Regions from separate parts of the Tepidimonas sp. HKU78 genome, predicted to be linked through region 1. Evidence: predicted binding sites of a transcription regulator. Region 1 holds the regulator's gene; each other region holds the start of a gene.
What was found. The regulator FNR, encoded in region 1, switches genes on or off when oxygen is low (the NO sensors DNR and NnrR bind a similar motif). The targets are predictions, from matches to a motif close to TTGATNNNNATCAA.
Positions count from the first base shown of each region.

Region 1 (10,293 bases):
GTGTTCTCTGGCATCGCCTCGGCCTACACGCCCGAGCAACTGGTGGGGCAACTGACGGTGATGGTGGCCAACCTTGCACCGCGTCAGATGAAGTTTGGCGTCAGTGAGGGCATGGTGCTCGCCGCGAGCGCCGCCGACGGCGGCCAACCTGGGTTGTTTCTGCTGCAACCCCACGACGGGGCCACCCCCGGCATGCGGGTACGTTGAGCATCGCGTTGTGGATGGCGTACACTGCGGTCCGAATGGGTCCCACTCAGCGCCACCCCTCCCATCGCCGCTCCACCGGTCTGACGGCAAGGCGGCGTTTCATCACGCGGCTGCGCCACTGCGGCCCGCCCCATCCCCATCTCGCCGCCGAGGGGCTTTTCGCTTGCCAAACGTGGAATGGAGATGGGGATCATGGCGCAATGCAATGTTCACCGGTTTCGTCCCCGGCTGCTGGACGATCTTTCGGGTTATGACCGCACACGCCTGTGGCGTGACATCGGTGCAGGATTGACTGTCGGCGTGGTGGCACTGCCACTGGCCATGGCGTTTTCCATCGCCAGCGGGCTGTCGCCCCAGGCCGGGTTGTGGACGGCCATCGTCGCGGAGTCGGCGGGTTGCTGGTGTCGACCTTCTGCGCCGGGCTGCTGTTGTTTGTGTACCGGCCCCGATTATCTGGCCCCGGCTCTGGGCCCAGGATTCCGCCTTTCGCCAGCGGCTGCAGACCCTGGAGGGCGTGTCGGCGCTGCGTGCCACGTCGCGCCTGCCCGCGCCCGTGGTGGTGCTCGTCACCCTCAGCCTACTGGCCGCCTGGCTCGACTGGCCGGTGGAAACCATCGGCAGCCGCTTCGGCGGCATTCCCCAGAGTCTGCCGACTTTGGTGTGGCCCGATGTCAGTTGGGACACCGTTCGCCAACTGGTCATGCCCACGCTGACGATCGCCGCGCTGGGCGCCATCGAATCCCTGCTGTGCGCGCGCGTCGCCGATCAGCTGCACGCCGGGCGCAAACACGATCCCAACCAGGGGCTCGATGCGCTGGAATCACTCGCCCAAACGATCGAGCGGCGCGGCGGTACCCTCGTCATCGAGCAGCTGCACGCGCAGCCGCTGTCGCTGATGCAGCGCAGCGGTTTTCTCGAGCGCGTGCATGGCTGGTCTGCCTGCGCCGACCCATCCACGGCGGGGCCCGCCTAAAATGCGCGCGTCGTTTTGTTGGATTGCGCACCACCATGAACCCGCTTGGTTTGCCTGATTACGTCTCGGACGCCACCCAGTTCCTCGAATCGCTCAAGCGCAACAAGCCCAGCCTGGAGGCCGAACAGCGCGCGGGCCGAGCCCTGCTGTGGGATCGGCCGCAGGATCGCGACTTCTGGCGCGAAGCGCAGCACGCCCGCGTGCCGCAAAAGCCCTACGTCTACCAAACCGAGCCGTCGCTGAAGTGAACGGCCCATTGGCCGAGCTCCCGCCTGCGCCCGCGCCAGCGACCGACCCACCGGCCGTGGTGGATCAGGTCGCGATCGCGCGCCTGTACGGCGAGCCCCTGTTTGCGCTGCCGCAGGACCTGTACATCCCGCCGGATGCGCTCGAGGTCTTTCTCGAGGCGTTCGAGGGACCGCTGGACCTGCTGCTGTACCTGATCCGGCGGCAAAACTTCAACATCCTCGACATCCCCATGGCCGAGGTCACGCGCCAATATCTCGGGTATATCGAGCAGATTCGTCAGCGCAACCTCGAACTCGCTGCCGAATACCTGCTGATGGCGGCCATGCTCATCGAGATCAAGTCGCGCATGCTGCTGCCCCCGACGCCCAGCGCCGACGGCACGGAGCCCGAGGACCCGCGCGCGGAACTCGTGCGCCGACTGCTGGAGTACGAGCAAATCAAGCTGGCCGCGCGCCAGCTCGAGGCGCTGCCGCAACTCGGGCGCGATTTCTGGCGCGCGCAGGTGCACATCGAGCAGTCGCTCACCCCGCGCTGGCCCGAGGTGTGCGTGGACGACCTGCGGGCGGCCTGGCGTGATATCCTGCGCCGGGCCCGACTCGCGCAGCGGCACACCATCACGCGCGAGACGCTGTCGGTACGCGAGTCGATGAGCGCGGTGCTGCGCGCGCTGCAGGGGCGCCGCTTCGTCGAGTTCACCGAGCTGTTCGACCCCGCGCGCGGTGTGGCGGTGGCCGTGGTCACCTTCGTTGCCATGCTCGAGCTGGCCAAGGAACACCTGATCGAGCTGACGCAGGCCGAGGCCTACGCCCCCATCTACGTCCGCTTGGCCTACGTGCCCTCTTGACCGGACACGCCCATACCGCTTGACCACGCCGCCACCATGACCGATTCCACCCCGAACCCGGCCCCACCACGCGACTACGACGTGCTCATCATCGGCAGCGGTCTGGCCGGACTGGCCACGGCCCTGCTGCTGCCCAGCGACTGGCGCGTGGCCATCGTCACCAAACGCTCCATCGCAGACGGCTCCAGCGGCTGGGCCCAGGGGGGGATCGCCGCCGTGCTGGCCGACGACGACAGCTTCGAGCAGCACATCCAAGACACGATGATCGCGGGTGCCGGCCTGTGCGATCCGGCCGCCACGCGCTTCACGGTCGAGCACGCACCCGAGGCGATCGCCTGGTTGCGCGAGTTGGGCACGCCCTTCACGGCCGAAGGCGACGGCCTGCACCTGACGCGCGAGGGTGGCCACAGCGCGCGCCGCATCGTGCACGCGGCGGACGCGACCGGCGCGGCCATCCAGCAAACACTCATCGAGCGGGTGCGTGCCGCCCGTCACATTGACGTGTTCGAAACCCACGCGCTGGTCGACCTGATCCTGAGCGACCGCCACGCCGCGCGCCGCGAACTGCCGCGGCGGGTGCTGGGCGCGTATGTGCTGGACGAGGCCACCGACACCATCGAGGTCTTTGCCGCCCCGCACACGGTGCTGTGCACGGGGGGCGCAGGCAAGGTGTATCTCTACACCTCCAACCCGGACACGGCCACGGGAGACGGCATCGCCGCCGCCTGGCGAGCGGGCTGCCGGGTAGCCAACATGGAGTTCATCCAGTTCCACCCCACCTGCCTGTACCACCCCAAGGCCAAGAGCTTTCTGATCAGCGAAGCCGTGCGCGGTGAAGGCGGCATCCTCAAGCTGCCCCCCCACCTGGGCAGCCACCGCTTCATGCCCGACCACGACCCGCGCGCCGAGCTGGCACCGCGCGACATCGTGGCACGCGCCATCGACTTCGAGATGAAAAAGCACGGCATCCCGTGCGTCTATCTCGACATCTCGCACCAGCCCGCGGCGTTTTTGCACGAGCATTTTCCCAACATCCTCCAACGCTGCGCCGAGCTGGGCATCGACATCACGCGTGAGCCCATCCCGGTGGTGCCTGCTGCCCACTACACCTGCGGCGGGGTGGTGACCGACCTGCGCGGCCGCACCGACCTGCCCGGCCTGTACTGTGTGGGCGAGGCCAGCTACACCGGGCTGCACGGCGCCAACCGGCTGGCCAGCAATTCGCTGCTGGAATGCCTGGTGTTTGCCCGCGCCGCCGCGCGTGACATGGCGGCGCAAGCGCGCATCCCCACAGCGCCCGTGCGGCCGTGGGACGACAGCCGCGTCATCGACGCCGACGAGCAAGTCGTCATCAGCCACAACTGGGACGAGCTGCGCCGCTTCATGTGGGACTACGTGGGCATCGTGCGTACCGACAAGCGGCTGGAGCGCGCCGCGCACCGCATCGCCCTGCTGCAGGCCGAAATCCAGGAGTTTTATGCGCGCTTTCACGTCAGCCGCGACTTGCTGGAGCTGCGCAACCTGGTGCAAGTGGCCGACCTGATCGTGCGCTGCGCCCAGCTGCGCAAGGAAAGCCGCGGCCTGCACTATAGCCGCGACTACCCCTACACCCTGCCGCAGGCGCGACCCACCCTCCTCACGCCCGACGCCCGATGAGCGCCCGCCCTGCTACCCCATGGCTGGCCTACGGGTCGCTGGCGGCCAGCATGGCACTGGTGGGCAGCTACGTGGCCCTGTCCAAACCGCTGGTGGCGGCGCTGCCGGTGTTCCTGCTGGCGTGGCTGCGCTACCTGATCGGCGCGGCCGCCATGGTGCACTGGCTGCGCAAACCGGCGTCGGAGCCGGCGCTCGACCGGCACACGCACGGGCTGCTCTTCCTACAGGCCCTGCTGGGCAATTTTTTGTTTTCGCTGTGCATGCTGTTTGGCGTCAGCCTGACCACGGCCAGCGCCGCTGGCGTCATCATGGCGGCCATTCCCGCCGTGGTCGCGCTGCAGTCGGCGCTCTTCCTGCGCGAGCGGCTGGACATGCGATCCGGTACCGCGGTGGTCTTGGCGGCCGTCGGCATCGGGCTGTTTTCGCTCGACAAGGCCGCCCCCGGCGCCGCCGCGGCGCACGGCATGTGGCTGGGCGTGCCGCTGCCACTGTGGGGCAACGCGCTGGTCTTTGCCGCTGTCGTGTGTGAGGCCGCCTACGTCGTCATCGGCAAGCGGCTGACCGGTCAACTGGGCGCGCGGCGCATCGCGGCGATCATCAACCTGTGGGGCCTGGCGCTCATGACGCCGCTGGGCCTGTGGGCCGCGCTGCGCTTCGACGGCTGGGCGCTGCTGTCGCTGGGCCTGTGGGCGCTGCTGCTATTTTATGGCCTGGCCGCCAGCGTCTGGACGGTGTGGCTGTGGATGACGGGCCTGCGCCACGTACCCGCCGCCCGGGCTGGCGTATTCACCGTGATGCTGCCCGTCAGCGCGGCCACGATCGGTGTGCTGTTCATGGGCGAGCGGCTAACGCCGCTGCAGTGGCTGGCGTTTGGCGTGGCGCTGGTGGGGCTGGTGGTGGCGACCCTGCCCGGGCGCACGCCTACGCGCACCACAGACCCGTCGGCTGGGTGATGCCCATCCACAACGCCCAGCCGGACGTGGCCGCCAGCGCCAACCCGGCCAAGCGGATGCCCCAGCCACCGGAGCGCGCCTGCGCCAGCCGCAGCAACAGCCACGGCCCTGCCGCCAGCGACACCATGGTCCCGATGGCAAACGCGGCCATGATGGCAGCGCCCGATAACGCCGACGCCGACAACGACGCCACCAGCAGCGCCGAGTAGAGCAGCCCACAGGGCATCAACGCCCAGCCGAGCCCGAGCGCCACGGGCGCGCGCGCGCCCAAGCGGGCCATGACCGGGCGCACCCGCCGCCAGACGGCCTGCGCCCAGCCATCCAGAAAGGCCGGCTGCCGCGCCTGCCACAGCAGCACCAGCCCGAGCACGAACGCCGCCACGTGCATCATGGTCCACACCGGCCGCAGCACCGCGGTCTGCTGCCCCAGCCAGCCCATGCCCTGTACCGTGCCGCCCGCCAACGCCCCCAGCAGCGCATAGCCGGCCAGCCGGCTGAACTGCCACGTCCACAGCGCCCGCTGCGGGTGCGGGCCAGCGGCACGGGCAATACCCGCGCAGGCGGCACCACACATGGTCACGCAGTGCGGGCCGCCGACCAGCCCCATCACCAGGGCCGACAGCGTCATCGAGGTCAGCATGGCACGATGCTAACAGCCCGCGGCTGGGCCTGCCGGTAGCACCTCAAATGATCTTGGAAAACCGCGCCCGGTCTTGATCGACCTGCAAGTAGCGGTCGAACACCATGGCGACGGCGCGCACCAAATACCAGCCCGTGGGCGTCACTTCGATGTGGGCATCGCCGATGCGTACCAGCCCATCGCGCTCGAACGCGCGCAGCTGCTCCAGCTCGCGCGCGAAGTGCTGGCGAAAATCGATCAGGTGCGCCAGATTGATCGACTCGAAATCGACCAACCCCTGGCACATGATGGCCATGATCACACTGCGGCGCAACAGATCCTCGCGCGTCAGCGCCAGCCCGCGCACGATGGGCAGCCGCCCTTGGTCGAGCGCGTCGTAGTACTCCTCCAGCGTCTTGGCATTTTGGCTGTAGGTGGCGCCGATGCGGCCAATGGCCGATACCCCCAGCGCGATCAGGTCGCAATCGGGCTGCGTGCTGTAGCCCTGAAAGTTGCGGCGCAGCCGCCCCTGCCGCTTGGCCACCGCCAGCGCATCGTTGGGCAACGCAAAATGGTCCATGCCCACGTACACATAACCCACGGCACTCAGATGGTCGAGCGACAGCGACAACATGGCCAACTTGTCCGCCGGACTGGGCAACTCCGCCGCGTGGATGCGCCGCTGCGGCTTGAAGCGCGCCGGCAGATGCGCATAAGCGTAGAGCGCGATGCGATCCGGCCGCAGGCGCTCGACGAGCTCGAGCGTGCGCCGAAACGACTCTGGGGTCTGCTGAGGCAGTCCGTAAATGAGGTCGACGTTGACCGACTCAAAGCCGATCTCGCGCGCCGCGGCCACGAGGGCGAACACCTGCTCGGCCGGCTGAATCCGGTGCACCGCCCGCTGCACCGCGCCATCGAAGTCCTGCACGCCAAAACTCAGGCGGTTGAACCCCAGTTGGTGCAGATGGGCCAAGCGCTGCGCGGTCACCGTGCGGGGGTCGACCTCGATCGAATACTCGCCCCCAGGGACGAGTTCGAAGTGGCGCCGGATCATCGCCATCAGGTCGGACAACTCCGCGTCGCTGAGGAAGGTCGGCGTGCCCCCCCCAAGGTGCAGCTGCGTCACGCGGTGCCCGCGCCCGACGTGTTCGGTCTGCAATTCCAGCTCGCGCGACAGGTAGCGCAGGTACTCCGCCGCGCGTTCGTGGTGCTTGGTCACCACCTTGTTGCATGCGCAGTAGTAGCACAGCGACTCGCAAAACGGGATGTGTACATACACCGACAGCGGCAGCGCCAGCGACCCCGCTCGCCGCTGTTGCAGGGCTTGCACGTAGTCACGCTCGGTAAACGCTTCGACAAACCGGTCCGCCGTCGGGTAGGACGTGTAGCGCGGGCCCGGAATGTCGAACCGGCGCAGCAGATCTTCGTCGATGACGTGTTTCACGGCGGGCAGCTCCATAGGCGACGAACTGTGCACCAGCGTAGCCTTGCGTGGGTTGACGTGAGTCAAACCCCCTGCGGGAGCGACGTTCCCCAAAACCCTGCAGGGCATGGGCCCACCGCACGGGGCGGCACGCGCATCGGGTTGTTATGATCGGGCGCATATCGTTCATGGCGAGTCTGCGCCTCGTTTCACCCACCTCTGCCTCACACCGGCCCCCATCGCCTCATGGATCTGCACAGCATCAAGGTCGCCTGCTCCAGCTGCAACCTGCGCGAGCTCTGCATCCCGGTCGGCCTCAAGCCGGACGAGATGGAGCAGCTCGACAACCTGATCAGCACGCGTCGCCGGGTGCGGCGGGGCGGGACCCTGTTTGCCGCGGGCGACGGCTTCACGTCGCTGTACGCGGTACGATCCGGATTTTTCAAGACCGTGGTCACGACGGCGGACGGCCGCGATCAGGTCACCGGGTTTCAAATGGCGGGCGAAATCCTGGGGCTCGATGGCATCGTGCAGGACAAGCACTCGTGCTCGGCCGTGGCGCTCGAAGACGCCGAGGTGTGCGTGCTGCCATTCGACAAGCTCGAGCAGCTCTCGCGCGAGTTCAGCACGCTGCAGCACCACGTACACCGCATCATGAGCCGCGAGATCGTACGCGATCAAGGCGTCATGCTATTGCTGGGCAGCATGCGCGCCGAAGAACGACTGGCGGCTTTTTTGCTCAACCTCGTGCAGCGCCTGCATTCGCGCGGCTTTTCACGCACCGAGATGGTGTTGCGCATGACGCGCGAGGAAATCGGCAGCTACCTGGGAATGAAGCTCGAGACGGTCAGTCGTACGTTTTCGCGCTTTCAGGACGAGGGCATCATCGAAGTCAAGCAGCGCTACGTTCGCATCCTCGACCCGGACGCGCTCGCGGCCATTGTCAACCAGAGCCGCGAGGAGAATTAAGCGGGGAGTTGAGCGGCGCGTTGCGCGCGCAGTCAGCCGGGCGCTGATCTGGCGGCACCGGGCAGCGGTTGATTTCCCACGGCGACAGCGACAACAGCGTGGTAAGCGCGCTCGACGCCATGGTCAGCGCCCAAAAAATGAAGAACGCGACCGTGTAGACCGCCTGCCGCGACCAACCGAGCGATTCGCCCGCCCAGTGCAGATCGTGGGGATCGACGAAGGCGAACACCACCATTTCGATCACAGCCGCCATCAAAAAAGCGGGCCAAGCAATCCACATCACGCGTTGGGCCAGCATCGACAGTCTCCTCTTTGTTGTTGCCCCGCGCCGCCTCAATCGTCTTTAGGCAACGTCGGGGACACGACGTGGTTACGCGCCTGGTTGGCAGGCAGCACCGCTTTTTCGGCCTGCAGGCGCTCCTCCGGCGTCATGCGCTCCGGCGCGACCGCGACCGGCGCCGGCATCGCCTCGCGCGGCAGCACGGGGTCTGGATTGCGCACGGCGATCGTGACCGTCACGATGGACGCGATCACGACCACCAAGGGGCCACCGATGACCATCCAGACCATGGGCTCGCGGTACCAGGGTCGGGAAGGGGCGGATGACGCGGAGGGCGTACCAGACATGGTGGACATAGTGTAGGCCTTTGGCGAGTACTTTGGGATACGGATCAACCCGAATACCCTGGGGGGTCATCGGGGTATCAGGAAGGTGGTTTTCTCGCGCATGGCGATCGAGCCGTCGGCGGTGCGGAAAGTCATAACGATGGGGTGAGAGCCGGGCTGCAACCCCGGGGGAACCTGCACACGTACCGGCACCGAGCGCACCTCGGTGGGCAGCAGATGTACGACGGGATCCGACGCGAGCGTCACCCCCGGCAAGCCCTCGACCGCCACCTGCAGCTCGCGCTCGGACTCGGACGCGTTCATGAACTGCACGCGGTAGACGTTTTCGATCCGGCCCATCTCGACCATGCGGGCCAGCGCGCCACGGTCCCGGATGACGTCGACCTTGAGCGGTACCCGCATCCACAGACTGACACCGAGCGCCGCCACGATGGTGAGCAAAATGGCACTGTAGATCAAGACGCGCGGACGAAACGCCCGGCGGATCATCTGGGCGCGGCTCCAGTGGTTGGCCATGCCGTTTTGGGTCGAGTACTTGACCAGCCCCTTGGGATAGCCCATCTTCTCCATCACCTCGTCGCAGACGTCGGCGCAGGCACCGCAACCGATGCACTCGTACTGCAGACCATTGCGGATGTCGATGCCGGTGGGGCACACCTGCACGCACAGTGTGCAGTCAATGCAGTCACCTAATCCCAACGCCTTCGGGTCAGCCGACTTCTTGCGCGCGCCGCGCGGCTCGCCGCGCTCGGCGTCGTAGGTCACGATCATCGTGTCCTTGTCGAACATGGCGCTCTGGAAGCGCGCATACGGGCACATGTATTTGCAGACCTGCTCGCGCATGTAGCCCGCGTTGCCGTAAGTGGCAAAACCGTAGAAGAAAATCCAGAAGGTCTGCCACGGACCCAGGTTCCACTCGAGGACGGCAGCGCCCAACTCACGGATGGGCGTGAAATAACCCGCAAACGTAAACCCGGTCCAGAGACCGAACACAATCCATGCGATCTGTTTGCCGCCCTTGCGTGCCAGCTTACGCAGGCTCCAGGGCTCTTGGTCCAGTCGCATGCGCGCCGAACGGTCACCCTCGAAGAGCTTTTCCATCCACAGGTAAATCTCGGTGTACACCGTCTGCGGACACGCGTAACCGCACCACAGCCGGCCGGCGATGGCGGTAAACAGGAACAGCGACAGCGCCGACACCACCAAAATACCCGTCAGGTAGATGAAATCCTGCGGATACAGCACGAGCCCGAAAATGTAGAACCGGCGCGCCTCCAGATCGAACAGCACCGCCTGCCGCTGCCCCCATTGCAGCCAGGGCAACCCATAGAAGACGAGCTGCGTCAGCCAGACGAAGACCCAACGCCAACGAGCGAACGTACCCGTCACCGAACGCGGGTAGAGCTTTTTGCGCGCAGCGTACAGGGAAATCTCCACCGCTTCGTCGGTGGAGGCAGAGCTGGGAATGTTGGCGGCCGTGTTCATGGAGTCACCTCGTGCCGGCGAAACAAAAACCGGTCGGAGTATGGTACCCCGACCGGATGCCCAAGGGTTTGACTTTGAACAAACCTCAGTTCGCGTTCGACAGCTTCCAGACGTAGCCCGTCAGCACGTGGATCTGGTCCGGCGTCAGTAGCGCGTTTTGCGCCGGCATCACGTTGTTGATACCCTTCTCGATCGCGCGGACGATCGCCTCCTCCCCCCAACCGTGCAACCAGATCTGATCGGTCAGGTTGGGCGCGCCGGTGGCATGCATGCCTTTGCCGTCCGCGC
Region 1 is NZ_CP187547.1:1,523,214-1,533,506, reverse strand. It holds gene metG (methionine--tRNA ligase) at 1-207, shown strand, start outside; partial or broken gene ACPYIS_RS07725 (hypothetical protein) at 385-534, shown strand; gene ACPYIS_RS07720 (SulP family inorganic anion transporter) at 722-1,180, shown strand; gene ACPYIS_RS07715 (DUF3460 family protein) at 1,216-1,428, shown strand; gene ACPYIS_RS07710 (segregation and condensation protein A) at 1,425-2,273, shown strand; gene nadB (L-aspartate oxidase) at 2,310-3,929, shown strand; gene ACPYIS_RS07700 (DMT family transporter) at 3,926-4,882, shown strand; gene ACPYIS_RS07695 (sulfite exporter TauE/SafE family protein) at 4,851-5,522, opposite strand; gene hemN (oxygen-independent coproporphyrinogen III oxidase) at 5,566-6,960, opposite strand; gene fnr (fumarate/nitrate reduction transcriptional regulator Fnr) at 7,171-7,893, shown strand; gene ACPYIS_RS07680 (hypothetical protein) at 7,868-8,191, opposite strand; gene ACPYIS_RS07675 (nitrogen fixation protein FixH) at 8,227-8,520, opposite strand; gene ccoG (cytochrome c oxidase accessory protein CcoG) at 8,587-10,005, opposite strand; gene ccoP (cytochrome-c oxidase, cbb3-type subunit III) at 10,091-10,293, opposite strand, start outside.

Region 2 (10,293 bases), 130 kb from region 1:
CACTTCACCTGGCAGATCCGCACCTTCTGGTGGAGCCTGTTGTGGGCGGTGCTCGGCTTCATCACCCTGTTCATCGGCGTGGGAGCGGTCATTTTGATCGCGGCGGCCATCTGGTCGCTGTACCGGCTCGTCAAGGGCCTGTTGTACTGGAACGACCGCAAGCCCATGCCCGTTTGAGGCGCCCGCATCCTTACGATGTCACCGACCATGTCGCACGACCCGAACTGCATCTTTTGCAAGATCGTCACCGGCCAGATCCCCAGCCGCAAGGTGTACGAGGACGACGAGCTGACCGCCTTTCACGACATCCACCCTTGGGCGCCGGTGCACTTTCTCATCGTGCCCAAGGCGCACATCCCGTCGATGGCGCAGCTCACGCCCGAGCACGAGCGCCTCATGGGCCGCCTGATGGTGCTGGCCCCGCGCTTGGCGCTGGAGCAGGGCTGCGAGCCGTATCCAAAAGGGGGGTTTCGCATCGTGTGCAACACCGGCGAGCACGGCGGGCAAGAGGTGCATCACCTGCATGTGCACGTCATCGGCGGGCCGAGGCCCTGGCGCAAGGGGTGAGCCCCGCCGGTCTTCGTCGCACGGCCGCGCTTTCGGGCACAATCACGGCAGGCGCTATTGGCGGTGCGGTGAACCCTCGGAGGCCGCACCGGATCGAAGGCATTATGGGGCGCAAGCCCCGTCATTGGAGTGAACCATGGGCAGTTTTTCCATTTGGCACTGGCTGGTCGTGCTGCTGATCGTGGTGCTGGTGTTTGGCACCAAGAAGCTCAAGAACATCGGCTCGGATCTCGGCAGCGCCGTCAAGGGTTTCAAGGATGGCCTGAAGGATGGGGGTTCGGCCCCCGACGCGGCCGCCACCGCCACGGCACAGGTCGGCCAGGACAAGGCGGCCGAGAAGACCACCATCGACGTCGACGCCAAGACCAAGTCGTGATCGCGGCCACTCCCGCATGATCGACCTCGGCATCTCCAAGCTCGCCCTCATCGGTGTCGTGGCGCTCGTCGTCATCGGCCCCGAGAAGCTGCCGCGCGTGGCCCGCACGGTGGGTGCGCTGCTGGGCAAGGCGCAGCGCTACGTCGCCGACGTCAAGGCCGAAGTCAACCGCACCATCGAGCTCGAAGAGCTCAAGCGCATGAAGGAGACGGTCGAGAAGACCGCGCGCGAGGTGGAGTCGCAAGTCAGCGCCACCGCCAGCGACTTCGAGCGCGACTGGGCCGAGGTGACCGCCGGGCTGGGTGGCACGTCGTCATCGGATTCGTTGGCCGACTCGTCCTCGATCGGCAGCCCCGTCTATCCCCAATACCGCCGGCCGAAGAAAAACTTCCGCCTCAAGCGCCAGGCCGTCCCCCAGTGGTACAAGGCTCGTGCCGGTGTTCGCACGCGGGCGTTGTCCGGTGCGGCCCGGGTGGCGCGTTACCGCCCCAAGATTCCCCCGCGCTGAGCCATGGCCGATTCCAAAGAGCCCGCCGACGAGCTTGCCGGCACCGAGCAGCCCTTCGTCGCGCACCTGATGGAATTGCGCGACCGAATTCTCTATGCCCTCTATGGCGTGGGGGTGGCGATGGCGCTGCTGGCCATCTGGCCCGGCCCCAGCGGCCTGATCGATCTGATCGCCGTGCCCATCCGTGCCCACATGCCACCGGACGCCAAGCTGATCGCGGTGGGGGTGTTCACGCCGTTTTTCGTGCCCCTGAAGGTGCTGATGATGGCGGGCCTGCTGCTGGCGCTGCCGTGGGTCATCTATCAGATCTGGGCCTTCGTCGCCCCGGGGCTGTATAGCCACGAAAAGCGCTTTGCCCTGCCGCTCATCATCAGCGGTAGCGCGTTGGCCTATCTCGGCATCGCGTTCGTGCAGTTTTTCGTGCTCGACAAGATGTTTGCCTTCATCCAGGGCTTCACGCCCGCCAGCGTCAACGCCACACCCGACATCGCCTCCTACGTCGAGGCCATTCTGTCGCTGTACCTGGCGTTCGGCCTGGCCTTTCAGGTGCCGGTGGTGGTGATGCTGATGGTGCGCTTCGACATGGTCACCATCGACAAGTTGAAGGCGTTTCGGGGCTATTTCATCGTCATCGCGTTCGTGATCGCCGCCATCGTCACGCCGCCGGACGTGATCTCGCAGCTGGCCCTGGCCGTCCCCATGTGCCTGCTCTACGAGCTCGGCATCTGGGGAGCGCGCTGGTTCGTCAAAACCAAGCCCGCCGAGGACGAGTCCGCCGCTGCAGACAGTCGCTAGCGGGCAGAAGGGGGCGGACGGCGCGCCGGAATCACCGTCAGCGTGCGGCGGCCTTCGCGCCGCAGCACCTCGACCTCGGTGGCCACTCCCGGTTGGCGTGCCGCCACCGCCGCCAGCAGGCCGGCAACGTCGCGCACGGGCGTGTCGCCCACGCGGCTGATGACGTCGCCGGGGCGGATGCCGGCTTGCGCCGCCGGCCCGTCTTGCAGCACGCCCGCCACCACCACGCCCTGCGCGCCTGGCAGGCCCAGGTGGTCGGCCAGTTCTGGGGTCAGCTCTTGCGGCTCCACACCGATCCAGCCGCGCGTGACCGCGCCATCACGCACGATCGCTTCCATCACCTCGCGCGCGGTGGCGATCGGGATGGCGAACCCGATACCCATCGAGCCGCCCGAGCGCGAGTAGATCGCGGTGTTGATGCCCACCAAATGCCCCTCGGCATCGACCAACGCGCCGCCTGAGTTGCCCGGGTTGATGGCGGCATCGGTCTGGATGAAGTTCTCGAACGTGTTGATGCCGAGTTGGCTGCGGCCCAGTGCGCTGACGATGCCCGCCGTCACGGTCTGTCCGACACCGAACGGATTGCCGATCGCCAACACCCGGTCGCCCACTTCCAGCAACTCCGAGCGCCCCAGCACGATCACGGGCAGATCGTCCAGCGCGATGCGCAGCACCGCCAAGTCGGTCTCGGGGTCGGTGCCGATGACCTGCGCCGGCGCTTGCCGACCGTCGCTGAGCTGCACCAGTATCTCGTCGGCCTCTTCGATCACGTGGTTGTTGGTCAGGATGTAGCCCGCTGGGCTGACGATGACGCCCGAGCCCAACCCCGTCTGTGGCTCGAATTCGGGTCGGTCGCCAAAAAAGAAGCGAAACCACGGCTCCTGCGCGTGCGGGTGGCGCACCGCCTTGCTGGTGCTGATGCTGACCACGGCCGGTGCCGCGGCGCGGGCGGCCGCGCTCAGGCTGGCGCTGGCGATGGTGGGGCTGCGTTGGTCGCCTTCGATCTGGAATACCGGCACCACGCTGGCCAGCGAGGGCCGCTGCGCGAGCCAGTGCGGCTTGAGCGTCGCGACGACGAACCACACCGCCAGCAGCACGGTGACGGTTTGCGAAAAGAGCAGCCAGTGGCGTTTCATGGGTTCCTCGGGCCGGTGCAGGCAAGTTTCATACCCCTGTTTGCAGCGGGGTTGATATGGGTCAATGCGTCGGCGGGCGCGCACCGCTTCAATGGAGGTCGCGTTTGTCGAACGACGCAGGAGCCGAACATGAAAGCGATTGTGGACCTTTTTTCGACCGACTATGGGCTCATGAGCGCCGGGGTGATTGCCTTCGTGATCGTCATGGGGGTGTGGTTCTACCGATTCTTCGCGCGCAAGATCGCCGAGTCGGAGCAAGCCGCGCGCAAGTCCTGACGCCCGGCGTGGCGCCAGCGGTCCGTCCGGGGCCGGGGCCGTCCGCGATGCGACAATGCGGGCATGTCTGATCGAAACACGGTCACCGACGCGTTGACGCCAGCGGACGGCGCGCCGCGCGAGGAGCTGCTGGCAGCGTTCGATGCGCTGCTGGAGCCCACGCGCTTTCAGGACTACGGCCCCAACGGCCTGCAGGTCGAGGGCAAGCCCCGCATCCGCCGCTTGGTCAGCGGCGTCACCGCAAGCCTGGCGCTGATCGAGGCCGCGGTCGAGGCGGGTGCCGATGCCATCGTTGTGCACCACGGGCTGTTCTGGCGCGGCCAGCGCGGCACCGTCACCGGCTGGATGAAAGCGCGCCTGCAGCGGTTGCTGGTACACGACATCAACCTCTACGCCTACCACCTGCCGTTGGACGCCCACGCCGAGCTGGGCAACAACGCCCAACTCGGGCGCCGCCTGGGCTTCGTGCCCGACGAAGGCGGCTGGCAGCGCTTTGGCGAGCAGCAGCTCGGGTTTTTGGGTGCGTGGGAGGGCTCGCACGCCCAGGCGCTGGCCGACCACGTGCAGCGGGTGCTGGGGCGCGCCGTGGTCTGCGTGCCGGGTGATGGGCGGCCGATCCGGCGTGTGGCCTGGTGCAGCGGTGGGGCGCAGGGCTATTTCGAGGCTGCCATCGCCGCGGGTGCCGACGCCTTTCTGACGGGTGAAATCTCGGAACCGCAGGCGCACTTGGCACGCGAGTGCGGGGTGGCATTCTTGGCCTGCGGCCACCACGCCACCGAGCGCTACGGGGCCCCCGCGCTCGCGGCACACGTGGCCGCGCAGTTCGGCATCGAGCACCGCTTCATCGACATCGACAATCCCGCCTGATGACCGACTCGCTCCCGATGCCGCCCGTGGCAGGCACCCTCCCGCTCGCGATCACCATGGGTGACGCAGCCGGCATCGGCCCGGAGATCGTCGCCGAGGTCTTTCGCCGCCGCCCCGAGTGGTCGCCGCGCTGCGTGGTCGTGGGCGACGTAGCGGTCATGCGGCGCGCGGTGCAAGTCACCGGTGGCGCATTGCCCATCGCCGTGCTCGACGGGCCCGCCGACGCGCACCGCGCGCCGCCGCGCTGCGTGCCGCTGTGGCCTGCCGTCAGCCTATCGGCCCTGCCCCGCTTCGGCGAGGTCAGCGCGGCATCGGGGCGTGCCGCGGCCGACGCCGTCATCGTGGCGGCGCAGGCCGCGCTGCGCGGCGAAGTTGCGGCGGTGGTGACGGCGCCGCTGAACAAAGCGGCCTTGGCGGCCGCTGGGGTCGATGCGCCGGGACACACGGAACTGCTGCAGGCGCTGGCGGCCCAACACCGTGGCGTTGCACCGGCCGATTTGCCCGTGCGCATGATGCTGTCCAACGACGAGCTGCGCACGGTGCTGGTGAGCATTCACGTGTCGTTGCGCGACGCCATCGCCGCCGTCACCGAAGCGGCAGTGTGGGAGACGCTGCGCATCACGCACGAACACTTTACCCGGTTGCTGGGCTGGCCGCACTGCCGCATCGCGGTGGCGGGCCTCAACCCGCACGCGGGGGAAGGGGGTTTGTTCGGCCGCGAGGAGATCGAGCACATCGCACCGGCCATCGCGCGCGCTCAGGCAGCGGGCTGGGCGGTCAGCGGCCCGCACCCACCGGACACGGTGTTCATGCGCGCGCGCCGCGGGGAGTTCGACGTCGTCGTGGCCATGTACCACGACCAAGGCCTGATCCCGGTCAAATACCTGGGCCTGGAGCGCGGCGTGAACACCACGCTCGGGCTGCCGTTCGTGCGCACCAGCCCCGACCACGGTACCGCGTTCGACCTCGCCGGGCGGGGCCGGGCCGATCCGTCCAGCCTGATCGCGGCGTTGGAGGCGGCTTGGGCGATGCGCGCGGGCCAGCGCGAAGTGGCATAGGCCAACGGGGTTGTTTGCGTCTCGTCAAGGTTTGCCCCCGTGGCGATCCCTTACAATGCCAAATGGTTTATACGCGGCGTGGCGTCCATGCTGCCAAGAGTCCGTCCATCGCATCCCGTTTTACCAGAGAGTCTCCCATGAGCGAAGCCACCCCAGATCCAGAACGCCGGACTTGGCTGATCACGTCGTGCGCTGTGGGCGGCGCAGGCGTGGCCGCCGCCGCGGTTCCCTTCGTTGCGTCCTTCGCGCCTTCCGAGCGGGCCAAGGCCGCCGGTGCCTCGGTCGAGGTGGACGTCTCCAAGCTGCAACCGGGCGAAAAAATCGTCGTCGAATGGCGCGGCAAACCGGTGTGGATCATGCGCCGCACGCCAGAGATGTTGGCCTCGCTGGAAAAGGTGGAGGATCAACTGGCCGACCCCAACTCCGACCGTAAGGCGTACCCCACGCCGCCTTACGCCAAGAACCGTCACCGCTCCATCAAGCCGGAATACCTTATTGCGGTGGGTATCTGTTCGCACCTGGGCTGCTCGCCCATCGACAAGCTGCAGCCCGGTGCGCAACCGTCGCTGCCCGACGACTGGCAAGGCGGCTTCTTGTGCCCCTGCCACGGCTCCACGTTCGACCTGGCCGGGCGCGTGTTCAAGAACAAACCGGCGCCCGACAACCTCGAAGTGCCGCCGCATTACTATGTCTCTGACACGGTGGTGCTGATCGGCGAAGACCCGCCCAAGGCCTGATTCATCGCCTTCGCACCGTCTCCACGCATGAGGGAACCACCATGGCCGAGTTCAAGGAAGCCCCACCCAACGCGTCCCGCGGCGAGCAGCTCCTGACCTGGATCGACAACCGCTTTCCGTTGTCCAAGCTCTACAAGGAGCATCTGGCGGAGTACTACGCGCCCAAGAATTTCAACTTCTGGTATTTCTTCGGGTCGCTGGCGCTGCTGGTGCTGGTTATCCAGATCGTCACCGGCATCTTCCTCGTCATGCACTACAAACCGGACGCGTCGCTCAACGCTGCCGGCGTGCCCGTGGCGTTCGCCTCGGTCGAGTACATCATGCGCGACGTGCCCTGGGGCTGGTTGATCCGCTACATGCACTCCACCGGCGCCTCGGCGTTCTTCGTCGTGGTGTACTTGCACATGTATCGCGGTCTCATCTACGGTTCGTACCGCAAGCCGCGCGAGCTGGTGTGGATCTTCGGGTGCGCGATCTTCCTGGTGCTGATGGCCGAGGCCTTCATGGGCTACCTGCTGCCCTGGGGTCAGATGTCGTACTGGGGCGCGCAGGTGATCGTGAACCTGTTCTCCGCGATCCCCTTCATCGGTCCCGATCTGGCCATCCTCATTCGTGGTGACTTCGTCGTCAGCGACGCGACGCTCAACCGCTTCTTCAGCTTCCACGTCATCGCCGTGCCGCTGGTGCTGCTGGGGCTGGTGGTGGCGCACATCATCGCGCTGCACGAGGTGGGCTCCAACAACCCCGATGGCATCGAGATCAAGGCCACGAAGGGCCCCGACGGCAAGCCGCTGGATGGCATCCCGTTCCATCCGTACTACACCGTGCACGACATTCTGGGCGTGTCCGTGTTCCTGATCGTGTTCTCGGCGATCGTGTTCTTCGCGCCCGAGCTCGGCGGCTACTTCTTGGAGTACAACAACTTCATCCCGGCCGACCCGTTGGTGACGCCGCCGCACATCGCGCCAGTGTGGTACTTCACGCCGTTTTACTCGATGCTGCGCGCCACGACGTCCGAGATGATGGTGGTCTTGGTGGCGGTGGTGCTCATCGGCGCCGTGCTGGCCGCGCTCAAGTCGCCCATGGGCATGGTCGGCAAAGCGGGCCTACTCGGTGGCGCCGTGGTGCTGTCGGCGCTCATGCTGACCATCGACGCCAAGTTCTGGGGCGTGGTCGTCATGGGGGGTGCGGTCATCATCCTGTTCTTCCTGCCTTGGCTGGACAAGGCCCCGGTCAAGTCGATCCGCTACCGGCCGAGCTGGAACAAGTATCTGTACGGCCTGTTCGTCATCAACTTTCTGATCCTGGGCTACCTGGGTGTGTTGCCGCCGTCGCCGATCGGCGAGCGCGTCTCGCAAGTGGGTACGCTGTTTTACTTCGCGTTCTTCCTGCTCATGCCGTGGTGGAGCCGCTTGGGTGAGTTCAAGCCCGTTCCGGCCCGCGTCAATTTCCAGGCCCATTGACAGACACACAGGAGTCGATTTCCATGAAACGATGGATTGCCACCGGCCTGGTGGCCTTGGGTGCGATGCTGGGCGGGGCCACCGCAGCCCTGGCGGCGGGGACGAATTTCCCGATGGACAAGGCCCCCCGCCTGACCACCGATCAGGCGGCGCTGCAAAACGGCGCCAAGATCTTCGTCAACTACTGCCTGAACTGCCACTCGGCGTCGTTCGTGCGCTACAACCGCCTGACCGAGCTGGGGTTGACCGAAAAGCAGATCAAGGAAAACCTGATGTTTACCACCGACAAGGTGGGGGACTTGATGATCGCGACCATCGATCCCAAGCAGGCCAAGGCATGGTTCGGCGCCCAGCCGCCGGATCTGTCGCTGGTGGCGCGCTCGCGCGCGGCACAAATGAGCTACAGCGGCAGCGACTACCTCTATACCCTGCTGCGCGGGTACTACCGTGACCCCAACCGCCCCACGGGCTGGAACAACGTCGTGTTCCACAACATCGGCATGCCCCATCCGCTGTGGGAACTGCAGGGCGAGCGCAAACCCATCTTCGAAAAGGTGGTCAGCCACGGGCACGAGACCGAGGTCTTCCGCGGCTGGGAGGTGGTCAAACCCGGCAAACTGACCGAAGCCGAGTACGACCGCACCGTTGCCGAGTTGGTGGCGTTCTTGGAGTGGATGAGCGAGCCCGTCAAAAACGATCGCATCCGCCTGGGTGTGTGGGTGCTGATCTTCCTGGGTATCTTTACCGTGATCGCCTGGCGCCTCAACGCGGCGTACTGGAAAGACGTCAAATGATCCCCATCTGACCGCGCGCCTGCGCGGTCTGCACAGTGGGTGCGCCAGCCGGCAGGCGGCCATCCACTGCTTTGCTTTGTCGAGGAGCGAACACACCATGATGGTTTTGTACTCGGGCACCACCTGCCCGTATTCGCACCGCTGCCGTTTCGTGCTGTTCGAAAAGGGCATGGACTTCGAAATCCGCGACGTGGACCTCTACAACAAGCCGGAGGACATCGCGGTCATGAACCCGTATGGGCAGGTACCGATCCTGGTCGAGCGTGACCTGATCCTGTACGAGTCCAACATCATCAACGAGTACATCGACGAGCGCTTTCCGCATCCCCAACTCATGCCGGGCGACCCGGTGGACCGCGCACGCGTGCGGCTGTTCCTGCTCAATTTCGAGAAGGAGCTGTTCACGCATGTCTCGGTGCTGGAACAGCGCACCCCGAAGCCGACGGACAAGCAGATCGAGAAGGCCAAGCTGCACATCCGCGACCGGCTGACGCAGCTCGCGCCCGTGTTCCTGAAGAACAAGTTCATGCTGGGCGATCATTTCTCGATGCTGGACGTGGCCATCGCGCCGCTGCTGTGGCGGCTCGACCACTACGGTATCGAACTCAACAAAAACGCGGCGCCGCTGCTCAAATACGCCGAGCGCATCTTCTCGCGCCCGGCCTACATCGAGGCGCTGACCCCGTCCGAAAAGGTCATGCGCAAGTGATGGACGCCGAACTGCCCTCCACCCGCCCGTACCTGATCCGTGCCATGCACGAGTGGTGTACGGACGGCGGTTTTACGCCCTATATCGTGGTCGCCGTGGACGAGCACGTGCAGGTGCCGCGCGAGTACGTGCGCGACGGCCAGATCGTGCTCAACGTTGGCTACGAGGCCACGGGCGGGCTGGTATTGGGCAACGACGAGATTCGCTTCAAGGCCCGCTTCGGCGGCGTGGCGCGCGAGGTCGTGGTCCCTGTCGACCATGTGATCGCGATTTACGCGCGCGAAAACGGCCAGGGTATGGCATTTCCGGCACCCGAGCCCTCGGCGGCTGAGGACGATAGGGAGCCGCCGGTGCCCCCGGGCAGCAAGCGTCCGGCACTCAAGCGCATCAAGTGAGGGCCCCGGCGGTGGGGCGGCACAAGGCACTACAATAACGAACGCTGCGGGGCCATCGGCGTCATCGGTCCGGTCGTGCGTCCCCCGAGCCGCTTTAGCTCAGTTGGTAGAGCACCCGCCTTGTAAGCGGTAGGTCGTCTGTTCGAGTCAGACAAGCGGCACCAGCGATGGCACCTTTGCGCACGGTGGCCACGAACGGCCCGCACTCCGTCGCGACACCCTAAAAAAACAAAAACCCTTTCCGCACGACCCATGCAGGAAAGGGTTGAGTGGCGGAGAGAGAGGGATTCGAACCCTCGATACGGGGAAGACCCGTATACCGGATTTCGAGTCCGGCGCATTCGACCACTCTGCCATCTCTCCGCAGGTGTCAAGCCTGCTATTGTAGCAGGCCCGTCGGGGGTTCTGCGGTGGCTCAGGTTTCGCGCAGCGCGGCCAGCGCTGCTTCGATGCGCTGCGGGTCGGCCAACGCGTGCACCTGGGTGTGCAGGTCGGCGCAGGCGGCCCAACCCTCGGTTTTGAGGCGCGCCACAGCCTGACCGGCTGTCTTGGGCGAGTCGAAGCCCGCGCTGTGCAGCAGCACGTGTCCCTTGGCGTCCGTGAGCTTGAAAT
Region 2 is NZ_CP187547.1:1,396,470-1,406,762, forward strand. It holds gene ACPYIS_RS07005 (DUF4870 family protein) at 1-177, shown strand, start outside; gene ACPYIS_RS07010 (histidine triad nucleotide-binding protein) at 208-567, shown strand; gene tatA (Sec-independent protein translocase subunit TatA) at 704-943, shown strand; gene tatB (Sec-independent protein translocase protein TatB) at 960-1,451, shown strand; gene tatC (twin-arginine translocase subunit TatC) at 1,455-2,246, shown strand; gene ACPYIS_RS07030 (S1C family serine protease) at 2,243-3,382, opposite strand; gene ACPYIS_RS07035 (DUF3149 domain-containing protein) at 3,512-3,658, shown strand; gene ACPYIS_RS07040 (Nif3-like dinuclear metal center hexameric protein) at 3,722-4,525, shown strand; gene pdxA (4-hydroxythreonine-4-phosphate dehydrogenase PdxA) at 4,525-5,583, shown strand; gene petA (ubiquinol-cytochrome c reductase iron-sulfur subunit) at 5,721-6,320, shown strand; gene ACPYIS_RS07055 (cytochrome b) at 6,362-7,783, shown strand; gene ACPYIS_RS07060 (cytochrome c1) at 7,807-8,577, shown strand; gene ACPYIS_RS07065 (glutathione S-transferase N-terminal domain-containing protein) at 8,675-9,286, shown strand; gene ACPYIS_RS07070 (ClpXP protease specificity-enhancing factor) at 9,286-9,681, shown strand; tRNA gene ACPYIS_RS07075 (tRNA-Thr) at 9,770-9,845, shown strand; tRNA gene ACPYIS_RS07080 (tRNA-Ser) at 9,952-10,044, opposite strand; gene ACPYIS_RS07085 (tryptophan--tRNA ligase) at 10,097-10,293, opposite strand, start outside.
Region 2: a site for FNR is predicted at 3,434-3,447, ahead of ACPYIS_RS07035 (DUF3149 domain-containing protein). Genes of this name have one in related genera too.

Region 3 (10,293 bases), 690 kb from region 1:
AACGCCGTCGATTGACCGTAGTTGCGCGCCAGGATGACCGGGTGCAGCCACGGCGTCGTCGCCGCCAGTTCGGCCAGGATGGCGGGGCTGGCGTCACGCGAGCCGTCATCCACGCAGATCAGCTCGAAGGTCCAGCGTGTGGGCCCGAGCGCCTCGCCCACCCGCGCCACCAGCTCACGTAGGTTGTCCTCTTCGTGATAGACCGGGATGACGACCGAGATGTCTGGGGCTGCCTCGGCGCGAGGCGCAGGGCGGGTGGGAGCGCTGGTGGGAGCTGGCGTCATGGTGATGGGGCACGAAAAAGCCGGGCAGGCGGCTGATCCGCCCTACCCGGCTGGCATTGTAGTCAGCGCCCGTGACGCTTTTTAGTGCACCGTGCGCCCGAAGAGGAACTGCCCCGGCGCGCGCACCGGATCCACGTCCACCGGGATCTCGCTCTTGGGGGGGAAGCGCCCTTCGAGGATCAGCTTGGACAGCGGGTTCTCGATGCGCTGCTGGATCGCGCGCTTCAGCGGCCGCGCGCCGAACACCGGGTCGTAGCCGACCTTGGCCAGCTCCTCCAGCGCCGCGTCGGTGAACGTCAGCGTCAGGTCGAGCTTGGCCAGCCGCTCCTGCAGCGTGCGCAGCTGGATGCGGGCGATGTTCTTGATGTGCTCGCTGCCGAGCGGATGGAACACCACCGTCTCGTCGATGCGGTTGAGGAATTCGGGGCGGAAGTGCGCCTTGAGCTCCTCCCACACCGCGTCCTTGATGTCCTCCATGTCGTGGCCCCGCTGCGCCAGCTGCTGGATGCGCTGCGAACCGATGTTGGAGGTCATCACGATGACGGTGTTCTTGAAGTCCACCGTGCGGCCCTGGCCGTCGGTCAGCCGCCCGTCGTCCAGCACCTGCAGCAGCACGTTGAACACGTCCGGGTGCGCCTTCTCGACCTCGTCGAGCAGCACGACGCTGTAGGGCTTGCGCCGCACCGCCTCGGTCAGGTAGCCGCCCTCCTCGTAGCCGACATAGCCCGGCGGCGCGCCAATCAGGCGGCTCACCGAGTGCTTCTCCATGAATTCGCTCATGTCGATGCGGATCATGTGCTGCTCGCTGTCGAACAGGAAGGCCGCCAGCGCCTTGCACAGCTCGGTCTTGCCGACCCCCGTCGGACCGAGGAACAGGAAGCTGCCCAGCGGCCGGTTCGGGTCGCTCAGGCCCGCGCGGGCGCGGCGGATGGCATTGGAGACGGCGGCGATCGCCTCGTCCTGGCCGACCACGCGCTCGTGCAGCCGCGCCTCCATCTGCAGCAGCTTGTCGCGCTCGCCCTGCATCAGCTTGCTGACCGGGATGCCGGTGGCGCGCGAGACCACCTCGGCGATCTCCTCCGCGCCGACCTGCGTGCGCAGCAGTTTGAAGCCCTTGGCGCCGTCCTTGCCGGCCTCGCGCGCCTGCGCCTCCTGCAGCCGGCGCTCCAGCTCCGGCAGGCGGCCGTACTGCAGCTCGGCGACCTTGTTGAAGTCACCCTTGCGCTTGAGCTCCTCGATCTGGAAGCGGATGCGGTCAATCTCCTCCTTGATCTGCGCCGAGCCCTGCACCTGCGCCTTCTCGGCCTTCCAGACCTCCTCCAGATCGGCGTACTCGCGCTCCAGCCGCGCGATCTCCTCCTCGATCAGCTCCAGCCGCTTGCGCGAGGCCTCGTCGGTCTCCTTGCGCACCGCCTCGCGCTCGATCTTGAGCTGGATCAGGCGCCGCTCCAGCCGGTCCATCACCTCGGGTTTGGAGTCGATCTCCATCTTGATGCGGGCCGCGGCCTCGTCGATGAGGTCGATGGCCTTGTCTGGCAGGAAGCGGTCCGTGATGTAGCGGTGCGACAGCTCGGCTGCGGCAACGATGGCCGGGTCGGTGATCTCCACCCCGTGGTGCAGCTCGTACTTCTCTTGCAGACCGCGCAGGATGGCGATCGTGGCCTCGACGCTGGGCTCGTCGACCAGCACCTTCTGGAAGCGCCGCTCGAGCGCCGCGTCCTTTTCGATGTACTTGCGGTACTCATCCAGCGTGGTGGCGCCGATGCAGTGCAGCTCGCCGCGCGCCAGCGCCGGCTTGAGCATGTTGCCCGCGTCCATGGCGCCTTCGGCCTTGCCCGCGCCCACCATGGTGTGGATCTCGTCGATGAAGAGGATGATGCGCCCTTCCTCGGCCGCGATCTCTTTGAGCACCGCCTTGAGGCGCTCCTCGAACTCGCCGCGGTATTTGGCGCCGGCCAGCAGTCCCGCCATGTCCAGCGCCAGCACGCGCTTGTCCTTGAGCGTCTCGGGCACCTCGCCGTTGACGATGCGCTGCGCCAGCCCCTCGACGATGGCGGTTTTGCCCACACCGGGCTCACCGATGAGCACCGGGTTGTTCTTGCTGCGCCGCTGCAGGATCTGGATGGTGCGGCGAATTTCGTCGTCGCGCCCGATGACGGGGTCCAGCTTGCCCTGACGGGCGCGTTCGGTCAGGTCGAGGGTGTATTTTTTCAGCGCCTCGCGCTGGTTTTCGGCTTCGGGGTTGGTCACTTTTTCTCCTCCTCGCACGGCTTCGATCGCCGCCTCTAGGGACTTGCGCTGCAGGCCCGCCTGCCGCGCGGCATCGGCCAGCGACGTCTTGGCATCGGCCAGCGCCAGCCAGAACAACTCGCTAGCGATGAACTGGTCACCGCGCTTGATGGCCTCTTTTTCCATCGCCTGCAGCACGGACACCAAATCGCGGCTGGCCTGGACTTGCTCCTGGCCCTGCACCTGGGGCAGGCGGTTGACGGCGTCTTCGGCCGCCTTGCGCAGCGCCCCGATGTTGACCCCGGCACGCGTGAGCAAGCCGCGCGAGGTGTCTTGCTGCAGCAGGGTCAGCGCCACGTGCGCCGGCTCGATGTACGCATGATCCTTGCCCAGCGCGAGCGATTGCGCGTCGGACAAGGCCTCTTGAAACGAACGGGTGAATTTTTCGATGGACATGGAAAGCTCCGTGATTCGACTGTGCTTCCATGTGGGGGGTTGTGCCGCGTTTTCAAGGCCGCGGCCTTGATCGCCATCAAAAACGCGCCACGTGACGGGCACTCAGGCGTTGCGCGCGGCAATGCCCCAGCGCGCCAGCGCCGCGTCGTCGCTGACGCGCGCATCGACCCAACGCGCCCCCTGTGGGGTGTGCTCTTTTTTCCAGAACGGCGCCTGGGTCTTGAGGTAGTCCATCAAAAACTCGCACGCCTGGAATGCCTGGCCGCGATGCGCCGAGGCCACGGCCACCAGCACGATTTGGTCCTGCGGCTGCAGCGCCCCCACGCGGTGGATGACGCGCACACCCAGTATGTCGAAGCGCCGTGCCGCCTCATCGATCATGGCGTCGATGGCGCGCTCGGTCATACCCGGGTAATGCTCCAGCTCCATGGTGGCCACCGAGGCCCCGTCGTTGCGATCACGCACCGTGCCCACGAAGGCGCACACCGCGCCCACGGTCGGCTGGCCGGCGCGCAGGGCGGTCACCTCACGCGCCAGGTCGAAGTCCTCGCTCTGGATGGCGATAAAACGGTGCGCGAGTGCCATGGGCCTATCCTCCAGTGACGGGCGGGAAGAAGGCCACTTCGGCGCCATCGTGCAGCGGCGTACCCTCGTCCGCCATGACCTGATCGACCGACACGCGCACGGCGCGCCCGCGGCCCAATGCCTCGGCCCAGACGCCACCGCGCGCAATCAGCGCGTCGCGCAACGCGCCGACGTGGGATGCGTCGGTGTCCAGCACCTCGGCGGCAGTGCCCACGGCCTCGCGGATGGCGGCAAAGTAGCGCAGTTGGATCTTCATGGACGGTCGTTGAATGAGGGTCAGGGTACCTATGCGGTGCTCGTGACCACGATCATAGCTTGGGCATTTGGCCCGCGGGCACGGCGAGCCAGGCCGACAACGGGCATGCCGGCGCCCACAGGTATCCCTGCGCACGCCGCACGCCGCGCTCGGCCAGAAAATCGCGCTGGGCCACCGTCTCGACCCCCTCCGCCACGAGCTCCAAACCGACCGCACGCCCGAGCTGGATGAGCGACTCGACGAGCGCGTCGGCCTGCGCGGACGTCCCGATGTCGCGCACGAAGCTGCCGTCGATCTTGATCGTGTCCAGCGGCAGGGCACGCAGATACGCCATCGAGGCATAGCCAGTGCCAAAGTCGTCCACCGCCAATCGCACCCCGCGCGCCTCCAGCACGCGCAGGCGGTCCCGCGCCGGTTCGCTGTCGAGCAGCACACTCTCGGTGATTTCCAGCTCCAGCCGGTGGGCAGGCCAACCGCTGCGCGTCAGGCGCGACAACACCTCGTCCACGAACCGTTCCACCTGGAGCTGACGGGGTGAGACGTTGACCGCCAGCCGGCCGAGCGTCCAGCCGGCCGCGTCCAGGCGCTGCCCGTGCTCCAGTGCCAGATCCAGCACCAGCAAACCCAGGCGCTCCATCAGTCCGCCATCCTCTGCCAAGGGAATGAAGGTCGAAGGCGACACCCAGCCCCACTGGGGATGCTGCCAGCGCAGCAAACCCTCGGCAGCCACGATGCGGCCGTCCTGCAAATCCACCTGGGGCTGCCACCACAGCTCGATGGTGCGCTCGGCGATCGCCTGTGCCAACGCTTCGCGCATGGCGCGCGCCTCGTGTGTGGCGTGGCTGAATCCCGCCTCGTACGCGACCACGCGACCGCGTCCCCCTGTTTTGGCGCGGTACATCGCCTCGTCCGCATGGCGCAACAGCGTCACGGCGTCCAGCCCATCACGCGGTGCCAGGGCGATACCAATGCTGGCCGAGATGTGGCAGACCCGCCCGCCCAAGTCGATCGGATTTTGCAGCGCCACCAGCACCGCGTGGGCGCGTTCGGCGGCAATGTCGGCCGTCACATCCTCCAGCACGAGGACAAACTCGTCTCCCCCCAGCCGTGCCACGGTGTCGCCACCGCGCACTTGCGCACGCAAGCGTTGCGCCACCTCGACCAATAGCGCGTCGCCGGCCTCATGCCCCCACTCGTCGTTGATTTCCTTGAAGTGGTCCAGATCGACGTATAGCACCGCCGTCATCGACCGGTGACGATCGGCGCGCGCCAGTGCATGCTCGATGCGCTCGAGGAGCAAACGGCGGTTGGGCAGATCGGTCAGCGGATCGTGTAGGCCGACATGCAGCAAGCGCTGTTCGGCCGCCGTCAGCGCCAACACCTCGCGGCGCAGCTGCGCTTCGCGGCGCTGCAAGCGGCGTTGGTAGATGCGCAGCCGACGCCGTGATTCGTTCATGGCCCGAGCCAGCGCGTGGACCTCACGGGTGCGCCAGTCGGTACGGATCGGCTGTGCCAGCGACAGCTGGCCCACCGCCTGCGCGGCCTGCGCCAAATACTCCAAGGGCTCGGCCAACTGACGAGCAGCGCGGCGGGCGATCCACGCCGCCGCGAGGGACACCGCGATGCCAAACCCCACCAAGGCCGCCAGCCAAACGGTCAGCCCTGGCACGAAGTCCCACCATGGGGCCGCCATCCACAGGGTCAGTGGCAGCTCGCCCAACACGATGGTGTGCTGCACCACCAACCAGTGAAGGCCCGGCATCGCCCAGCGGCTCCCGTCGAGCACCTGCCCTCCCTGCTCTATGGCCTGCCGCAGCAACGGTTGGCCGACCTCGTCGAGGCGCGGCAAGCGCCAGCTGCCCTCTGGCGTTGGCGTCAGCGTCAATGGGGCAAACGACTGTCCCAGCACGTGCCCGCTGGCGTCGGCGACCAGCGTCAGGCCGTGGGCACTAGGGGTCAACGTCTTGGCCAAGGCGTCGATCTCATTGGCGCGCAGATCGAACCCCACGGCCCACGGCAATCCGTCGGCATCGTGCCAACCCAGGGTGACCGTTACCCCCGGCTCGCGCGTGGTAAACAGCACGTATGGCGTGGTCCAGCGTGGCTCGCCCGGTTTTTCCTGGGCCAACCGATACCAAGGCCGCGTCCGTGGATCGTAGGGCAGCTGCTCGCGCCATTCCCGCAACGGGCGCCACTGCGCGTCGAACGACAGAAAGCGCTGTTCGTCCCCCCAACGGGTGCGGTCCGTGATGCGCACGAGCCACTCGCGCTGCTCGGGCCGCCACAGCAGCAACCAGCCTTGGCCCGCGCCATTGCCTGCCACCACCGAGGTGACCAACGGCATGGCGGCCATGGCCAGACGCGCCCGCTCGACGAAGCTCGTCGGACTATCCGCCGATGGTGGTAATGCCTGCAGCCCGTGACCAAACACCTGCAACGCAGCCTGGGTCGAGCCAAGGTTGGCTCGCAGCCGGGCATCTGTCTCACGGGCCACCGAGTCGAACGACGCCCGGGCCGCCTGTTGCGCCATCGGTGCGATGACGCCCACTGCCACCAACAGCGCCATCGCGACGATCAGCGCCAGCGCGCCGCCAATCAGACGGCGACGCAACAGCGAGCGGAACCCGACCCGCTCTGCGGCCATCTTCGACGTTCGGGCAGTGGCGAGCGGGGAGGTCATGCGCACTCCTGAACGTTCGATCCGCCGCTCAGTCCCACCACTCCGCCAGCGGCAGATAGGCCACCACGTCTCCACGCCGTATGACTGCCCCGGCAGGTTTATCCACCAGACCATCGGCCCAGACCATGGAGGTCAGCACGGACGAGTTTTGATTGGGAAACAGGTCTAAACCGCCCTGCGCGTTGCGGCGCACGCGCAAAAACTCGCGCCGTTTGTCGGGGTGCGGCACGTCGAAATGCGCCACCAGCGGCAGCGCCGGTGGCAACGCGGGCGCCACGTCGACCCCTGACAGCCGCAGCAAAAACGCCCGCGCGAGCAGCAGAAAGGTCACGAAGCTGGAGACCGGATTGCCCGGCAGGCCCAACACATGGCAGCGCCCTTGGTCACCCAGCGGCGCACGATCGATCCAACCCTGTGCAAACGGCTTGCCGGGCTTCATGGCAATCTGCCATAAGTCCAGGCCACCCAGCGCCTGCACCACGGGTTTGACGTGGTCTTCCTCGCCCACGGAGACACCGCCCGTGGTCACGATCACGTCGTGCGCGAGCGCGGCGCTGGCCAAAGCCGAGCGCGTCGCCTCGCGATCATCGGGAATGCGCGACAGCACGGTCACGTCGCAGCCCAGGCGCTGCAGCAGCGGCTCCAGAAAATAGCGGTTCGACTCGAAAATCGCCCCCGGTGGCAGGCCCTCGGGCGGCCGCTCCCCCGGGCGGATCAGCTCATCGCCCGTGGCGGCCAGGGCCACGCGCAACCGACGCCGCACGGTCAGCTCGGCCACCCCGATGGAGGCGACCAAGCCCAGATCGGCCGGGCGCAGGCGCCGGCCCGCGGGCAGCACGACGGCACCGACGTGCACATCTTCGCCGCGGCGGCGCACCCACTGGCCCGGCACGGGCACCACGGTCAAGCGCACCCAGCCATGGGGCGCCAGTGCGGCATCCGCATCGGGCGGCGCCTCCGCCGGCGCGGCGTCCTCTTGCATCACGACGGCGTCAGCCCCATCCGGCAGTGGCGCACCGGTAAAGATCCGCGCCACCGCGCCCGGGGGCAGCACCGCGCCACCGTGGCCCGCCGGGATGCGCAGGGCCACCGGCAGCGGCCGACCCGCGGCCACGGCTTGCTGTACCTCCGCACAACGCACGGCGTAGCCATCCATCTGGCTGTTGTCGAAGCCGGGTACGTCCAGCGCCGAGACGACCGGCTCGGCCAGTACGCGGCCGGCAGCCGACTGGGTGGGTACGCGCTCCACCTCCGCCACCGGGGCGACGTCGGCCAGCAGCCGCTGCAGGGCATCTTCCAGCGCCATCAAGCCGGGCCGTGCGGACGCGGTCGGTGACGTCGTCGCCATGGCCTGCCCCTCACCCCGCCGCGCACACCATTTCGATGTACGCCTTGACGCGCTGGGCGTCCGCGGGCAGCACCTGCACCCGCTTGGGTCGGTCCTCGATGCCCTGGTAGCGGGCGGGCCGCTCGGGCTCGCGCCCGAGGGCTTCGACGATGGTGGCGGCAAACTTGACCGGCAACGCCGTCTCGAGCACGATCATGGGCACCCCGGGCTGCCGGTGCTCACGCGCTACCTTGACCCCGTCCGCGGTGTGGGGGTCGATCATGACACCGAAACGCTGCCACGTGTCGCGGATGGTGGCGATGCGGTTGGCGTGCGTGCTGCGGCCACTCAAGAATCCGAAGCGGCTGCGCGCCAGCGCAAACGCCGGGTGGGCCGACAAATCGAAGCGCCCATGGCGCGCCAGCTCATCGGCAAACAGGGCGCGCGTCGCCGCCGCATCGCGCCCCAGCAGGTCGAACACGAAGCGCTCGAAGTTGCTGGCCTTGCTGATGTCCATCGACGGGCTGGACGTCTCGTAGGTGTCGGCGCTGCCCCGCACCCGGTAGACCCCGGTGCGGAAAAACTCGTCGAGCACGTCGTTTTCGTTCGTCGCCACCACCAGGTGGGCAATGGGCAGGCCCATCATGCGGGCGATGTGCCCCGCGCACACGTTGCCGAAATTGCCGCTGGGCACGGCAAAGCTCACGGGCTCGTCGTCGCGCGTGGTGGCCTGGATCCAGCCCGCAAAGTAGTACACCACCTGCGCCAGCAAGCGCGCCCAGTTGATGCTGTTGACGGTGCCGATCTTGAAGCGCCGCTTGAAGTCGAGGTCGTGGCTGACCGCCTTGACGATGTCCTGACAGTCGTCGAACACGCCCTCGATGGCGATGTTGTGGATGTTGGCATCCATCAGGCTGTACATCTGCGCCTGCTGAAACGGGCTCATGCGCCCATGCGGGCTGAGCATGAAGACGCGGATGCCACGCTTGCCGCGCATCGCGTACTCGGCGGCGCTGCCGGTGTCGCCGCTGGTGGCGCCCAGAATGTTGAGCGTCTCACCCCGGCGCGCGAGCTCGTACTCGAACAGGTGGCCCAGCAGCTGCATGGCCATGTCCTTGAAGGCCAACGTGGGCCCATTGGACAGTGCTTCCAGCCAGAGGCCGTCTTCCAAGTGACGCAAAGGCACGATCTCGCCCGTGCCGAACACCTCGGCCGTGTAGGTTTTGGCGCACAGCGCGCGCAGGTCGTCGGCCGGGATGTCGTCGATATAGAGCGACAGGATCTGGAACGCCAGCTCGGCGTAGCCTTGCTCGTGATAGATGCGGCGCCAACGCGCCAGCGTCGCCGCATCGACCTGGGGATACGACTCGGGCAGGTACAAACCGCCGTCGGGCGCAAGGCCCTCGAGCAAAATGTCGCTGAAACGCCGCCGCTCGGGGTGGCCACGGGTCGAGAGGTAGCGCATCAGGCCAACTCCTCCTTACGGATGCGTACCACGGGCGCCAGCACGGTGGGCAGGGCTTGGATGGCATCGAGCGCCTCGTTCATGGTGCCCTCGCTCGTGTCGTGCGTCAAGATGATGAGGTCGGTTTGCGTGCTGCCCTCGCCGCCCACCTCGTCGGCCTCGCGCTGCAGAACGGCGTCGATGCTGATGCCCGCACGCGCCAGCAGCCCCGTCACCTCGGCCAACACACCGGGCTGGTCGGCGACACGCAAGCGCAGGTAGTAGCTCGTGACCACTTGCGCCATGGGCACGATGCGCAGGTCACTCATCGCATGCGGCTGGAACGCCAGGTGCGGCACGCGGTGCTGCGGGTCAGCGGTGTGCAGGCGTGTCACGTCTACCAGGTCGGCGATCACGGCGCTGGCGGTCGGCTCGCTGCCCGCGCCTTTGCCGTAGTAGAGCGTGGTGCCCACCGCGTCGCCCTGCACCACCACGGCGTTCATCGCGCCCTCGACGTTGGCGATCAGGCGCCGCGCCGGCACCAGCGTCGGGTGCACGCGCAGCTCCACGCCACCGGCCACGCGCTTGGTGATGCCCAGCAGCTTGATGCGGTAGCCCAGCTGCTCGGCGTAGCGGATGTCGGCCGCCTGCAGCCGTGTGATGCCTTCGACATACGCCTTGTCGAACTGCACCGGAATGCCAAACGCCAGCGCACTCATCAGCGTGGCCTTGTGTGCGGCGTCGATGCCCTCGATATCGAAGGTGGGATCGGCCTCGGCGTAGCCCAGGCGCTGCGCCTCTTTGAGCACGACGTCGAAATCCAGCCCCTTGTCGCGCATCTCGGACAGGATGAAATTCGTGGTGCCGTTGATGATGCCGGCCACCCACTGGATCTGGTTGGCGGTCAACCCCTCGCGCAACGCCTTGATGATAGGAATGCCGCCGGCCACCGCCGCCTCGAACGCCACCATCACCCCCTTGGTCTGGGCGGCGGCAAAGATCTCGGTGCCGTGCACCGCCAACAATGCTTTG
Region 3 is NZ_CP187547.1:2,216,784-2,227,076, forward strand. It holds gene ACPYIS_RS10920 (glycosyltransferase family 2 protein) at 1-284, opposite strand, end outside; gene clpB (ATP-dependent chaperone ClpB) at 366-2,969, opposite strand; gene ACPYIS_RS10930 (molybdenum cofactor biosynthesis protein MoaE) at 3,072-3,554, opposite strand; gene ACPYIS_RS10935 (MoaD/ThiS family protein) at 3,559-3,810, opposite strand; gene ACPYIS_RS10940 (bifunctional diguanylate cyclase/phosphodiesterase) at 3,863-6,490, opposite strand; gene glp (gephyrin-like molybdotransferase Glp) at 6,519-7,838, opposite strand; gene thrC (threonine synthase) at 7,849-9,282, opposite strand; gene ACPYIS_RS10955 (homoserine dehydrogenase) at 9,282-10,293, opposite strand, start outside.
Region 3: a site for FNR is predicted at 3,036-3,049, ahead of clpB (ATP-dependent chaperone ClpB). Genes of this name have one in related genera too.